4 regions of the Paenibacillus sp. FSL R5-0887 genome follow, and region 1 is predicted to be linked to each of the others. Evidence: riboswitches for the same ligand, from Rfam matches in the RefSeq annotation. Region 1 holds a riboswitch; each other region holds the start of a gene.
What was found. Region 1 has a riboswitch for cyclic di-GMP ahead of MKY14_RS24205 (transglutaminase-like domain-containing protein). Riboswitches for the same ligand answer to the same signal wherever they lie in the genome.

Region 1 (3,120 bases):
AAAAAGTTACCTTTCGTGATCGCAACCGGGGGAATAAAGAAGGCTTCGACCGCGTGCAGCTGGTCAAGTTTATCGTGCTGAATCTGGTAGTGCTCGGAATATCACTGCTGCTAATGCATCTGTTGACAGACAAACTAGGTATTCAAGTCTTGATCTCGAAGGTGCTGGTTACCTTTATCACGGTGATCATCAATTTCTTTGGAAGTCGTAAATGGGTATTTTAAACATTAATTTCAGGCAGAAGGAGTTGCTATGCTTAAAGGCAAGTAGCTGTTTCTGCTTGATTTGTATATAACCATAGAAACAATATACGGAGGTGAATAACATTGCGTAAATTCTCCTATCTACTCATACTGGCTGGGATACTTATCATGTTATATCCGACAGCTAACGAATGGTACAACGACAGGCAGCAGGAGAAGTTATTAGAAACGGCTGAACTAAGCACTGCCGATAGTACTCCCCAGTCAGATCTGAGGAGCAGGTATGCTGAAGTTACTCAGCTGTTAGCAGAGGAATCGGTTCTGGATGCCCAGGCACAGCCCCAACCCCAAGAGACAGAAAAGCCTGAACCGGAGATTGAAGTCGGTGGCAAAGTAATCGCACTAATTGAAATCGATAAGATTGATTTGAAGCTGCCTGTATTAGAAGGGGCTACAAAAGCTAATATGAAACATGCTGCAGCCCATATGAAAGAAACGGCACCCCTTGGAGAGATCGGGAATGCTGCAATCGCGGCGCATCGGGCTCGAACTACGGGTCGTTTGTTTAACAGATTGAATGAGGTTGTTGTGGGGGATGTTATCACGGTAAAGACTAGTGATCAGGTGTTTAACTATGAGGTATACGATATTTCTGTTGTAGATCCGAGTGATGTCTCCGTTCTTGACGGGAATGACAAGGATAAGATTCTTACTCTGATTACATGTGATCCGCTAGTGAATCCAACGCATCGGCTGATTGTTCATGCCAAATTAACAAAATGAGAATAGTGAATGACAAGAAAACACAAATACCGGGAGATATTTATAAAATAATGGGTAATCTAGTAAATTAGGTCTTGTTCACAACTATAAATATGATAGTATTATACTATGAAAGCTAAACACGATAACGGCAAACCTTCCGAAAGGTAGGGACGCAAAGCTAAAGGGCCTTTTCCCGAAAGGATGGCAGCCAGCTACCGAATGAAGAGGCTTTTTTTGTTTGTTTCAAATGGATTCTATCAATTATATCTAGTAAAGCTAGAACAGATAGAGCTTATACGATAACGGCAAACCTATCGAAAGGTAGGGACGCAAAGCTAAAGGGCCTTCCCGAAAGGATGGCAGCCAGCTACCGAAAGGAGTTTTATCCGTGAAAAAGGTTTATTTTATGCTGGTGGCGTTGTTCGTCCTAATGACTTCAGTTCCGGTAAGTACAGCTCAAGCTGCAAGTGCAGATGCCAGCTGGTTGATTACATCCAAAGTGGCTCAAGGTGTTATTGGTATTAACTATGATATTCCGAAAGATAAAAGAATCAAACTCATGATCACCAAAGATAACAGCAGCTATACATATAACTTGTATGCTTCTGGACAAGCTGAGGACTTCCCTTTGCAACAAGGAAATGGGACTTATAAGGTTTCTGTTCTGGAGAATACAACCGGCAATAAATACAAAGCGTTATATTCCGAAGTAGTAGACGTAACCATGAGTGACTCGAATTCCGTATATTTGGGCTCCGTACAGAATGTGAAATGGAGTTCTTCTGATAAAGCGATTGTCAAAGCTAAACAATTAGTACAAGGCAAAACAACAGACGAAGAGAAAGTTAAAGCGATCTATAACTATGTAGTTGCGAATGTACAATATGATTACTCTCTTGCTAATAGTGTAACTACTGATTATATTCCAAGCATCGATAAGACATTGACTACTAAAAAAGGGATTTGCTATGATTACGCTTCTCTTTTTGCCGCAATGCTGCGGAGTGTAGATGTTCCTGCTAAGTTGGTAATGGGGAATACAAGCTACGTTACGCAATATCATGCCTGGAACGAAGTGTTGCTTAATGGGAAGTGGGTTACCATTGATACTACAGTGGATGCAGGACTTTCAAAGAGTGATAAGAAAACCGATTTAATTAAAGCCTCAAGCAAATATACTGCGGCAAAATACTATTAAGTTCGTCGCTAGAAATATAACCCTATTAAATAAACAACTAGCTTAATTATTAAGCTAGTTGTTTATTTTTATATTAGGGGTTGCTTTTCTATTAATAGTTGGGGTATTATAGGTAAGCGTTGTTAGACAGCGTACAGGCGATATAGACGAGGCTGATAAAAAGCTTCGAAAAATAAAGCTTGCATTTCTGAAAACAACATGATATATTATAAGAGTTGCTGCTGAGACATTAAACGGCGCCAACGAGAACTTGATCTTTGAAAACTGAACAACGAGTGAGTAGGAAATCACGCAAGTGAAATCCAAATTAGAGAATTAATTTTCTCGTCAGATGTTTCAAAATGAGCATATCGCTCTTTTCAATACTAATTGGAGAGTTTGATCCTGGCTCAGGACGAACGCTGGCGGCGTGCCTAATACATGCAAGTCGAGCGGAGTCATTTTGAAAGCTTGCTTTCAAAATGACTTAGCGGCGGACGGGTGAGTAACACGTAGGCAACCTGCCCTTCAGACTGGGATAACTACCGGAAACGGTAGCTAATACCGGATAATTTCTTTTTTCTCCTGAGAGAAGAATGAAAGACGGAGCAATCTGTCACTGAGGGATGGGCCTGCGGCGCATTGGCTAGTTGGTGGGGTAACGGCCCACCAAGGCGACGATGCGTAGCCGACCTGAGAGGGTGAACGGCCACACTGGGACTGAGACACGGCCCAGACTCCTACGGGAGGCAGCAGTAGGGAATCTTCCGCAATGGGCGAAAGCCTGACGGAGCAACGCCGCGTGAGTGATGAAGGTTTTCGGATCGTAAAGCTCTGTTGCCAGGGAAGAACGTCCGGTAGAGTAACTGCTATCGGAGTGACGGTACCTGAGAAGAAAGCCCCGGCTAACTACGTGCCAGCAGCCGCGGTAATACGTAGGGGGCAAGCGTTGTCCGGAATTATTGGGCGTAAAGC
Region 2 (3,120 bases), 820 kb from region 1:
ATTCTCAGGTTTTCCTGCGCATGCTTTTTCATATCTCCACGTTGTTCCGCCTCAATGATGGTGCCTTCGGTTTGAACTTCACCATTCACTAGCTTCTTAGCTAAATCCAAAGAATCTTTCAGGATTGGATAGAGCGGATGTACCTTTGCCGCTTCCTCTAGTGCATTGATTTTTGCAACGTTATTATAAGCAGGCACAACCGCACTCATCGTTCCATCTGTGAAAATACCATTTACAGCTTCGCTTACTTTATCTTCTGTATAAAATCTAAATTCAGCCGCAAAAGGTCTGTTGATATTAGCTTTTGTGAACTTAAATTTTAATCTTTTAAACTTCTTCGGTTCGAATTTAAATTCCAGAAAGTCATTGGTACTAATCGCGGTTCCGCTAGATACAAGTTGGAAGGTCTCTCCTTTACTCGTCTCTGATGCATAGATTTCAAAAGCCTCTGGGAATCCTTTGCGGTTATCTCTAGCCAAAAAAGCTACTCTGTCCAGCACTTCCGCTTGCGCTAGTTCAAACACAACTTCATTCGTGAAGCTTGCATCATTGTTTTTGTTCGTTTCCCAATGCGTAGTGGGCTGGTCATCCAGCATATATTCAGGCTTCGTACCTGAGTAGCTTCCACCGTTCACCGTTACTTTTGATACGTTTGCATTCGGCATTCTATAAGCTTGGCTATAGGCATTTTCATAGGCTGTTCCATACCCTTTTAGCTTCGAAACCTTGGCTGCCGTTGCCTCTACCTGATGGTTCTCCAAAAGGATCTTTGCATTCTCTATCTCTTCTTTAAACTGCGCATACAGTGGATGTGCCTGCACTTCATTCTCTAAAGCTGTTAATTTCTCTGCCGTATCAAAGGCAGCACTAACTTGGCTCAAGGTATCATCTGTAAATAAATTTTTCATTTTAGCAGAAACACTATCCTCTTTATAAAAAGAAAACTCAGCAGCACTCGCCCAATCTTGGTTCGCTTTTTTGAAGACAAATTTAAGTCTCTTAAAAGCCGTAGGTGCGAACTGAATCTCCACTACATCACCGGTTGAGCCTGTATATTCTCCAGAAGACACGAGCGTAAAATCACCCGCATCGGTAGTGGAGCCGTAGATATCAAATTCTTGAGCAAAACCTTTACCTTTAGCACCGGATTGCCTAGCCGCGTATACCATTCTATTTAATTCAGTGGACTCATTGAAAACAAACACAACCTCATTCGTAAACGTTGAACTATTCGGTTTGCCAGTCTCCCAATGCGTGCTCATATCCCCATCCATAGCCTTAGCTATAGGCGAGCCTGAGTAGTTGCCACCGTTATTTGTGATGGATTTAATATTTGCTGGATTCATTCTAAAAACCTCATTATAGGCATTTAGAGCATCCTTGCCGTACAGCTCAAACGGAATAACCGAGGCGTTGCTTAATAAGTTAACCTTACTTTGCGCCACTGTTTTTGTTACATTTACCTTGCTTGCCTCACTTGCTAAAGCATAACCTGCCTCACTCGAAAAACTGGCCAACATGGCCGCCGATGTAGCGATCGCAATCATTTTCTTCATCTCTTCTTACCCCCAGATGTCATATGAATCTCTCCAGTGCCCAAAAATGGGCACAAAAAAAACTACCCCAAAAGAGTAGCTTGATTGCGTATAAAGTCGCCTAAAAATTAAGACTTAATTTTTATTAAACCTTAACAAGCATAAACGCCTTCGGCGTCCTTATAAGGACGGTAAGCGTTTAAGCGAGAAATATAAGATATTAAGTATAGTTTTATAACTTATACTTTCTTATATTTTAACAAAAAGCGTTACACACTCTTTGGCAGCTGGCTGACAATAGTTATGATAACCTTAGTCCCTATAGCTTTGCGTCCCTACATTTCCATAGGTTTGCCTATGAAGTTTCGAATACATTCAAAGAGTAACATAAGCCTAGATCTGATCGCATGATTAATTGGTATGAAATGAGTATAGGTAATTGCAATTAGTTTTTCTTATGTGATAGATATTATTTATCGACTATCCCGGAAGAGAAGGGCATCCTTTAGGACTGTAGGTCTACTTAACTCCCCGATCCAAACAAACGCCGGAACCAATTCCACACATCGCCCGTGACGGGAATTAATCCGAAACCATGTTCGCCAACTGCGATTACACCATATGCCCATTGTCCGATAGCTATGGCACCCCCAGCGATCCTGCCTATCGCTATCGCACCAAATGCCGTATCCCCTATGGCGATGGCCCCCAACGCTTTTTCCGCGATTGCGATCGCTCCTACAGCCACGCCTGCAATCGCAATCGCTCCCACTGCGAAGCCAAGCCAGCTAAGTGCTATTGCTCCGATCGCTAACCACATTCCCAGTGATATTGCTCCTAAGGATAATACGCCCACGCTTATCGCACCTATGGAAATCAAGCCAACAGCTACATCTCCAATAGCGATTAATCCAACGGCTGTCTTCACACGGGGTTTACCTCCACGGCCATACGCCTGACCTGAGTATCGCCCTAGATTACTGCGAATACTGATGACCGGAAATGAGGGAGAAGGCCATTGATAATCAATCTCTCGTCCATCAAAGCCCCTAGAATCCGCCCAGCGCGTTACAAATTGATGCCATTTCATATCTATCCCGTCCCCCTTTTCAAATTACCTAAATTATACAACCCCGGGGGTTGGCTGTACTCAGACTCTGACCTGAAATTCATCTCATCCTCTGGACGGATATATACTCATTAGGATTACTGTTTGGGAATAGGATCAGGCTTTCCAAATAAATAGCCCTGAAACAACTGATAACCACTCTGCTTAAGCCATTCAAAGTCCTCTCTAAACTCCACACCTTCTGCTAAAGGAACGGATTGGATTTCTAAAGCTTTTTCTAAAAATTGCTTTGCTATTTTCTGTTTGTTCAGATCGCTGGACACACCCTGAACATATTTCATATCCAGCTTCATGTAATGGGGTTTAAGCTCCAATAACATCTCGATCGTGCTGAAGCCCTCACCAACATCATCTAAAGCGTATTCAAATCCCCGGTCCTTGTAATATGTCAAAATAGCTTTCAAATGAGCGAGATCATCCACTTTCTCCGTCTCAACAACTTCAAAGACAAAAAGA
Region 3 (3,120 bases), 180 kb from region 1:
TTGGTGTCACTGTCGGCGTCGGCGTTGGTGTTGGTGTCGGCGTCACTGTCGGCGTCGGTGTTGGTGTCGGCGTTGGTGTCACTGTCGGCGTTGGTGTCGGTGTTGGCGTCACTGTTGGCGTTGGCGTTGGTGTTGGTGTCGGTGTCGGTGTCGGCGTCACTGTCGGCGTCGGTGTTGGCGTCGGTGTCACTGTCGGCGTCGGCGTTGGTGTCACTGTCGGCGTCGGCGTCGGTGTCGGCGTTGGTGTCACTGTCGGTGTTGGTGTCGGTGTTGGTGTCGGCGTTGGTGTCGGCGTCGGCGTCGGCGTCGGCGTTGGTGTCGGCGTCGACGTTGGTGTCGGCGTCGGCGTTGGTGTTGGTGTTGGTGTCGGTGTCGGCGTTGGCGTCGGTGTTGGTGTCACTGTCGGCGTTGGTGTCACTGTTGGCGTCACTGTCGGCGTTGGTGTCACTGTCGGCGTTGGCGTCGGTGTTGGTGTCACTGTCGGCGTTGGTGTCGGTATTGGTGTCGGCGTCGGCGTTGGTGTTGGTGTTGGTGTTGGTGTCGGCGTCGACGTTGGTGTCGGTGTCGGCGTCGGCGTTGGTGTTGGTGTTGGTGTCGGCGTTGGCGTCGGTGTTGGTGTCACTGTCGGCGTTGGTGTCGGTATTGGTGTCGGCGTCGGCGTTGGTGTTGGTGTTGGTGTCACTGTCGGCGTTGGTGTCGGTGTTGGCGTCACTGTCGGCGTTGGTGTCGGTGTTGGCGTCACTGTCGGCGTTGGTGTCGGCGTCACTGTCGGCGTCGGCGTCGGCGTTGGTGTTGGTGTCACTGTCGGCGTCGGCGTTGGTGTCACTGTCGGCGTCGGACATGGTGTTGGCGTCGGTGTCGGCGTTGGTGTCACTGTCGGCGTTGGTGTCACTGTCGGCGTTGGCGTTGGTGTCACTGTTGGTGTCGGCGTCACTGTCGGCGTTGGCGTTGGTGTCACTGTTGGTGTCGGCGTCACTGTCGGCGTTGGCGTTGGCGTTGGTGTTGGTCCAGGTTCATCACCATCGTATGGATAGTGGTGAAATTCACCACCACCAGTACCTTTGAGTGAAGCCGCCACTAAAGTACCGTTAATCTGACCATTAATAAAATCAACATGAGCATAGGGGGCAAGTATGCTTCCCATTACACCTATGCCTGCCATATCAAGATACGCAGCTTGGCTAAAGTTAAGCAAAATTTTCTTGCTGTTCAACACGTTATTAGGTAGAAATCCGAAGTTTTTCATTTTTACGTTAGAACCATCAATATTAATAATTGCAGTAGATCCTGAAGGAACATTTATTGTAATTCCGTAGGTATTAGAGACGTTATCTCCTGAAACATTAAAAACATTGACCGCAGGATCTGTACCTGTCAGGGTAAGGCTGCCATATTGGTACACTGTTGTTCCATTCGCCGGCAATGCTGCAAGTTCTGCTGATTTGTCCTTCAAAGACTGACCTACGGCTGAAAAGTCAATCGTACTCCCCTGTCTTTTTGTACCACCCTTGAGGAGCGTTACATTCCCTGAAAAATCTCCCCCGTGCACGATATTCCCATAAACAGTACCTCCGTTGAAAGTAAGATGCCCTCCAACAACAAGTGTGTCAGTCAGGGAAACCTCTGCAGCGGTCAACCTATCTCCAACACTATAGTTGGTTAAGTTAACGTTACCTCCAGCAGCAAACCTTCCTTCCGTATCCGAAACTGTTGTTATATCCCCTAGAATAAACACGTTGTAGACCGCTGCAATTCCCAATGTAGAAGAACTACTAGCTCCAGCAACTCCAGCTCCTAATGAGGAAAGCCCACTACCTACCGTCAAAATCCCAGCTAATACAAGCGAGAGTAACGGTTTTATTCTTCTTTTCAAATGGCACACCTCCTAAAACTATGATTTATATTAATCAGAATAATTACCAGAAACTCTAAAGGACCTAACAACAAAAAAGACCGCCAAAAAGAAGTGAAATTCCCTTCTCATGGCAGTCGGACGGTCATTGTGCCTTTAAGACACTTTAGACTCCTGGACTTTGCGTCCCGCCCTTTCAGACGGTTTGCTATTATCATGACTATATATATGTATTACACTGCAAGTCCAGAACTGGTAGCTGAAGCATTCTATCCAATAACAGTCTATGACTTTTAATACTTTTGAATTAATAACAGTTTAGCTCCCGACACCCACAATTGTCAATCAATTCCTTTCGATAATTCCCCGCATTAGTACCACACAAAAAAAGCGCCTAAAGGCGCTTCGCATAAGGTTTTTCATTAAATTTTAAAGTAACTGTATATAGCCCAATATGGATATCCATAAGGGAACACTCAAAATTAAACCAAAAAACAATCCACGCTGGAGGCTGCCCTCTTTTTCCATCATAATTCTCCTTTATTTGCGTTCGATACATTAATTTTTATTATTACAATTTTTAATATAATTTATTCTTCGTTATTAAGTTGTGAATTTAATCACATTGGATAAGCTGTTTAGAAATACCATTGATTATTTTTGGAATATCGGGGTAGAATACGAATATACGTTCCTATTAGAGGTGATGAGATTCATGCATAGAGCAGAAAGCAGGGACAACATGCTGGTGAAATCTTATTTATTGCTTCCGATGATTTTATCAGCTTTCGAACGGGACTCCGCCATTTTATCTACACACTTACGAACACCCGCCCCTTATCTGGAGGTGCTTGGAACAGCTGCTGCAGTAGCTACAACAGATCTAAGGGATGTTCGTGCAGAAATGAGAAGACGGGGAATCAAGGTGTATGAGCAAAACAGACTTAATACTGGAATTGAAGCCAAGTATATATGTCGTGGCTATCATGAACGAATGCTGCTGTTGAATGACATTGTTGCGGCTCAGGCTGCCATCCATATGCGCAGATACCTAGGGCTGGATATTTCATCTTTTAAGAGTTACGAAGAACAGTACCAGATTAAGTAAAGCTGTATAGAAGCCGCTGCGCTCTCTCCCCCCGATCAATTAGTGAACAAAAAAATAGGCCTTACCATGGGAGTTGGCAAGACCTGAGAGAGATATACCACAAAACACTGGGGGGTGTTTGGTGTCTCTAATATATACCTCGAACCTGAAAAAAAGCTGA
Region 4 (3,120 bases), on a different contig from region 1:
AGCATTTTCATTTTTTCTCCATCAGTTACAACACCGTTCAAATTCATTGTTACTCCTGAACTGGAAGTTTGAAGATTATACTGTTGACCGATGCCGTTATTTAATGCATTGCTCACACTTCGACCACCAATTTTATCCCAATTAATCGTCATACTAGCGAATACAGGAATGGCTACAAGTAAGAGGCAAGAGAAGACAATACTGATAGGAATAACCTTTTTATTAGACCTAGGAGTATTCTGGGAGGCATGCAGATTTCTTTGACGTTTATAAGCTTCTTGTTCTATGGCAGTCCACATCAAATCATAATCCGGTCGGGGAATATGTTTATCTTTTTCAATATACAGACTCATTACTATTCAGCTCCTTTAGTTGGGTTCCACCCATTCTATTTAGTATTTTAAGTCCCTTGTTCAGTCTGGATTTTACAGTTCCTTCGGGTATGCTCATAACTTTAGAGATCTCGGGTACAGTCAATTCGTTTATAAAACGAAGGACTACTACCATTCTGATTTTGTCGGGAAGCTGACTGTATAACCCTTGTAATTCTTTTTTAGTTTCCTGTCGATCCAAACGTTTTTCTACAGGGTTTGATTCCTCAGACCTGGATAGTAAATAATTACGTACTTCTTTCATCCACCCCGTCTTACGCCTTTTGATCACACTGTTGCACTCATTCGAAGCAATTCGTAAAATCCAAGCTTTCAAGTTTCTTACCTTCGACTTATCCGCTAAGATAACTTTTACAAATACCTCTTGGGAAATATCCTCCGCATCTGCCTGATTTTTCATTAAGTAGTAACAAAAATAATATACTTGTTCTTTATAGAGCTCGAAAATTTCCCGGTCACTCATTTTGCTGCACCCCCTGTCTTTGCTGTTCTCATTAATAAGACTTATAAGCGTATGTAATCGTTCATTTTTCATTTTGATTGTAGTATTTCTTCTGAATATCATAGCGAATTCGAATGGAAGATAAGTCGTTTACAGGTAATTATAACCATGATAAAATTAGCGGTGGGACATGCGTCCGTAATCTAATTAAAACTAATTGAATGTCCGCGTTAAAGGTAAAATCATCGAAAGATGATGACACAAAGCCATGGGTCTAAAGCCTTTCGACAGAAGGAAATGATCGCCAGGCCGCCATAGGGATGTCTTATGAAGCATAAAGGATAGCTCTAAAAATATGTAGTCTATTTTGAGCTCTTTTATTATTTCGACCTATACGGCGTTACATTATCGCAAGGGGCCGAAAGGGGAAGTACATGAACAGTTTTTTCAAAACAATAGGTACTAGTTTGGCAGTAGGTGCTTTATTGCTGTCCGGAACGATCGGATGGATGTCTAATCCAGGAGTAGTGTCTGCAGCTACCTCAACAGTAGTAACCGCGGATCAGATGATCAGCAAAGTAACGGCAGCCTCCAAAGCAATAAAGAATTTCCATCTGGATGTGACCAAAAAACAGGATATTCAAAGCGGCGGGGTGCGTATCAGCAACACCAACACTCTGAAGCTGGATATCAACCGTCTGCCGAATTTTGCCGCAGCAGGCACTGTCGCTAGTAGTCTTTTAGAAACATCGTACAGTCTATATGCCAATGACAAGGAGTTTTACTATCTTGTAGACGGAAGTGAACTGATCGATGAATCTGAAGATGAAGGTTACGACGATGACGGGGAGCCAATCGATCCTGATGCACAATATTGGCTTGGACTGGAGAAAACGGAATGGGATGCCTTTTACTCTAAAGGCCAATACGATCCTGTTTCCATGCTTGATTCGGTCAAAAGTTATAAAAAATCCATGAAAGTCAGCACTGCTGGCGCACAAACAGTCTTACAATTCACGGTAACCGATCCGACAGCAGCTAAGGGGATAATCAAACTCTATGACCAGGAGAACCTCTGGGATGGTGAGACAGTTCAACCCAAAAGTGTAACGTGGAAATTATTCGTCAATACTAAGACCTGGCAAACGGAAAAGCTGACAGTCGATCTGAGTTATGTGCTGGTAAGTGACGGAGCTAAAGATACATACACCACGAAAATCGAAGCTAAATATTCCAAAAATAATAAAGGTGCAGCCATTGTAAAACCGGCCGAACTAGAATAATAAGGACGATTCATAACGAGCGAAAAGCGCTGTTCAGCGGAACAGCGCTTTTTGTTGTATCCAACAGCAGTTCTTTATTAGTTGACAAGAATAAATCATTGCTGTAATTTATATGTATGCGCATGTATATAATAATTTATCTAAATATAATTTAATGAAAGTTGGGAAAAAGATGATAGCACTAGACACAGCATTAACTTTTCGCAGAGGGCTGACATTAAAAAACCGAGTGGTTATGGCTCCAATGACCACGCGAATGAGCTTTTATGACGGTGTAGTAACACAAGATGAATTGAAATACTATTCGCTAAGAACGGGCGAAGTAGGTGCGGTCATCACTGCGGCAGCAAATGTACAAGAGGGTGGAAAAGGATGGGAAGGTGAACTTAGTGTTTCCTCCGATGAATTTATTCCTAGCCTTAGCCGATTAGCATCTACTATTAAACGAAATGGAACAAAAGCTATTTTACAGCTATTCCATGCAGGAAGAATGACAGATTCAAAAATATTGCGTGGCGTACAACCCGTTTCCTCCAGCGCCATTGCTGCCGAACGCCCGAATGCAGAAATTCCAAGAGCATTAACAGAAGATGAAATTTTCGGTGTAATTGAGGATTTTAAAAAAGCGACTCAACGTGCTATTCAAGCTGGATTTGACGGGGTAGAAATTCATGGAGCAAACACATATTTAATCCAACAATTCTTCTCTCCACACTCCAACCGTCGTGAAGATCAATGGGGAGGAAGCTTAGAGAAAAGATTTAATTTCATTAACCAATTAGTGGATGCAGTTATTGCTGTCGTTGACAATTCAGAGGTTAAGGATTTTATTGTCGGGTATCGTTTTTCTCCAGAAGAATATGAAGAGCCTGGAATTAAAATCACCGATACCTTTTATCTCATTGATAAATTAGCTGATAAAAGGCTGGATTATCTGCATATTTCATTAGGGGACTTCAAGAAAGTATCTGCATCAGAAGATTTTAAAGAAAAATCAATCCTG

Region 2: linked by a shared signal. The riboswitch ahead of MKY14_RS27775 (NPCBM/NEW2 domain-containing protein) and the one ahead of MKY14_RS24205 (transglutaminase-like domain-containing protein) in region 1 are both predicted to bind cyclic di-GMP.
Region 3: linked by a shared signal. The riboswitch ahead of MKY14_RS24980 (choice-of-anchor A family protein) and the one ahead of MKY14_RS24205 (transglutaminase-like domain-containing protein) in region 1 are both predicted to bind cyclic di-GMP.
Region 4: linked by a shared signal. The riboswitch ahead of MKY14_RS01430 (DUF6612 family protein) and the one ahead of MKY14_RS24205 (transglutaminase-like domain-containing protein) in region 1 are both predicted to bind cyclic di-GMP.

The regions. Positions count from the first base shown of each region.
Region 1 covers NZ_JBBOCE010000002.1:1,417,818-1,420,937, reverse strand. Annotated here, with positions in the region: gene MKY14_RS24215 (GtrA family protein) at 1-224, shown strand, start outside; gene MKY14_RS24210 (class D sortase) at 327-986, shown strand; cyclic di-GMP riboswitch class I at 1,106-1,188, shown strand; cyclic di-GMP riboswitch class I at 1,263-1,343, shown strand; gene MKY14_RS24205 (transglutaminase-like domain-containing protein) at 1,357-2,166, shown strand; rRNA gene MKY14_RS24200 (16S ribosomal RNA) at 2,533-3,120, shown strand, end outside.
Region 2 covers NZ_JBBOCE010000002.1:2,235,902-2,239,021, reverse strand. Annotated here, with positions in the region: gene MKY14_RS27775 (NPCBM/NEW2 domain-containing protein) at 1-1,556, opposite strand, end outside; cyclic di-GMP riboswitch class I at 1,815-1,901, opposite strand; gene MKY14_RS27770 (hypothetical protein) at 2,059-2,625, opposite strand; gene MKY14_RS27765 (EAL domain-containing protein) at 2,742-3,120, opposite strand, start outside.
Region 3 covers NZ_JBBOCE010000002.1:1,598,760-1,601,879, forward strand. Annotated here, with positions in the region: gene MKY14_RS24980 (choice-of-anchor A family protein) at 1-1,873, opposite strand, end outside; cyclic di-GMP riboswitch class I at 1,982-2,072, opposite strand; gene MKY14_RS24985 (hypothetical protein) at 2,568-2,960, shown strand.
Region 4 covers NZ_JBBOCE010000001.1:319,915-323,034, forward strand. Annotated here, with positions in the region: gene MKY14_RS01420 (DUF4179 domain-containing protein) at 1-353, opposite strand, end outside; gene MKY14_RS01425 (RNA polymerase sigma factor) at 337-855, opposite strand; cyclic di-GMP riboswitch class I at 1,060-1,151, shown strand; gene MKY14_RS01430 (DUF6612 family protein) at 1,269-2,117, shown strand; gene MKY14_RS01435 (NADH-dependent flavin oxidoreductase) at 2,230-3,120, shown strand, end outside.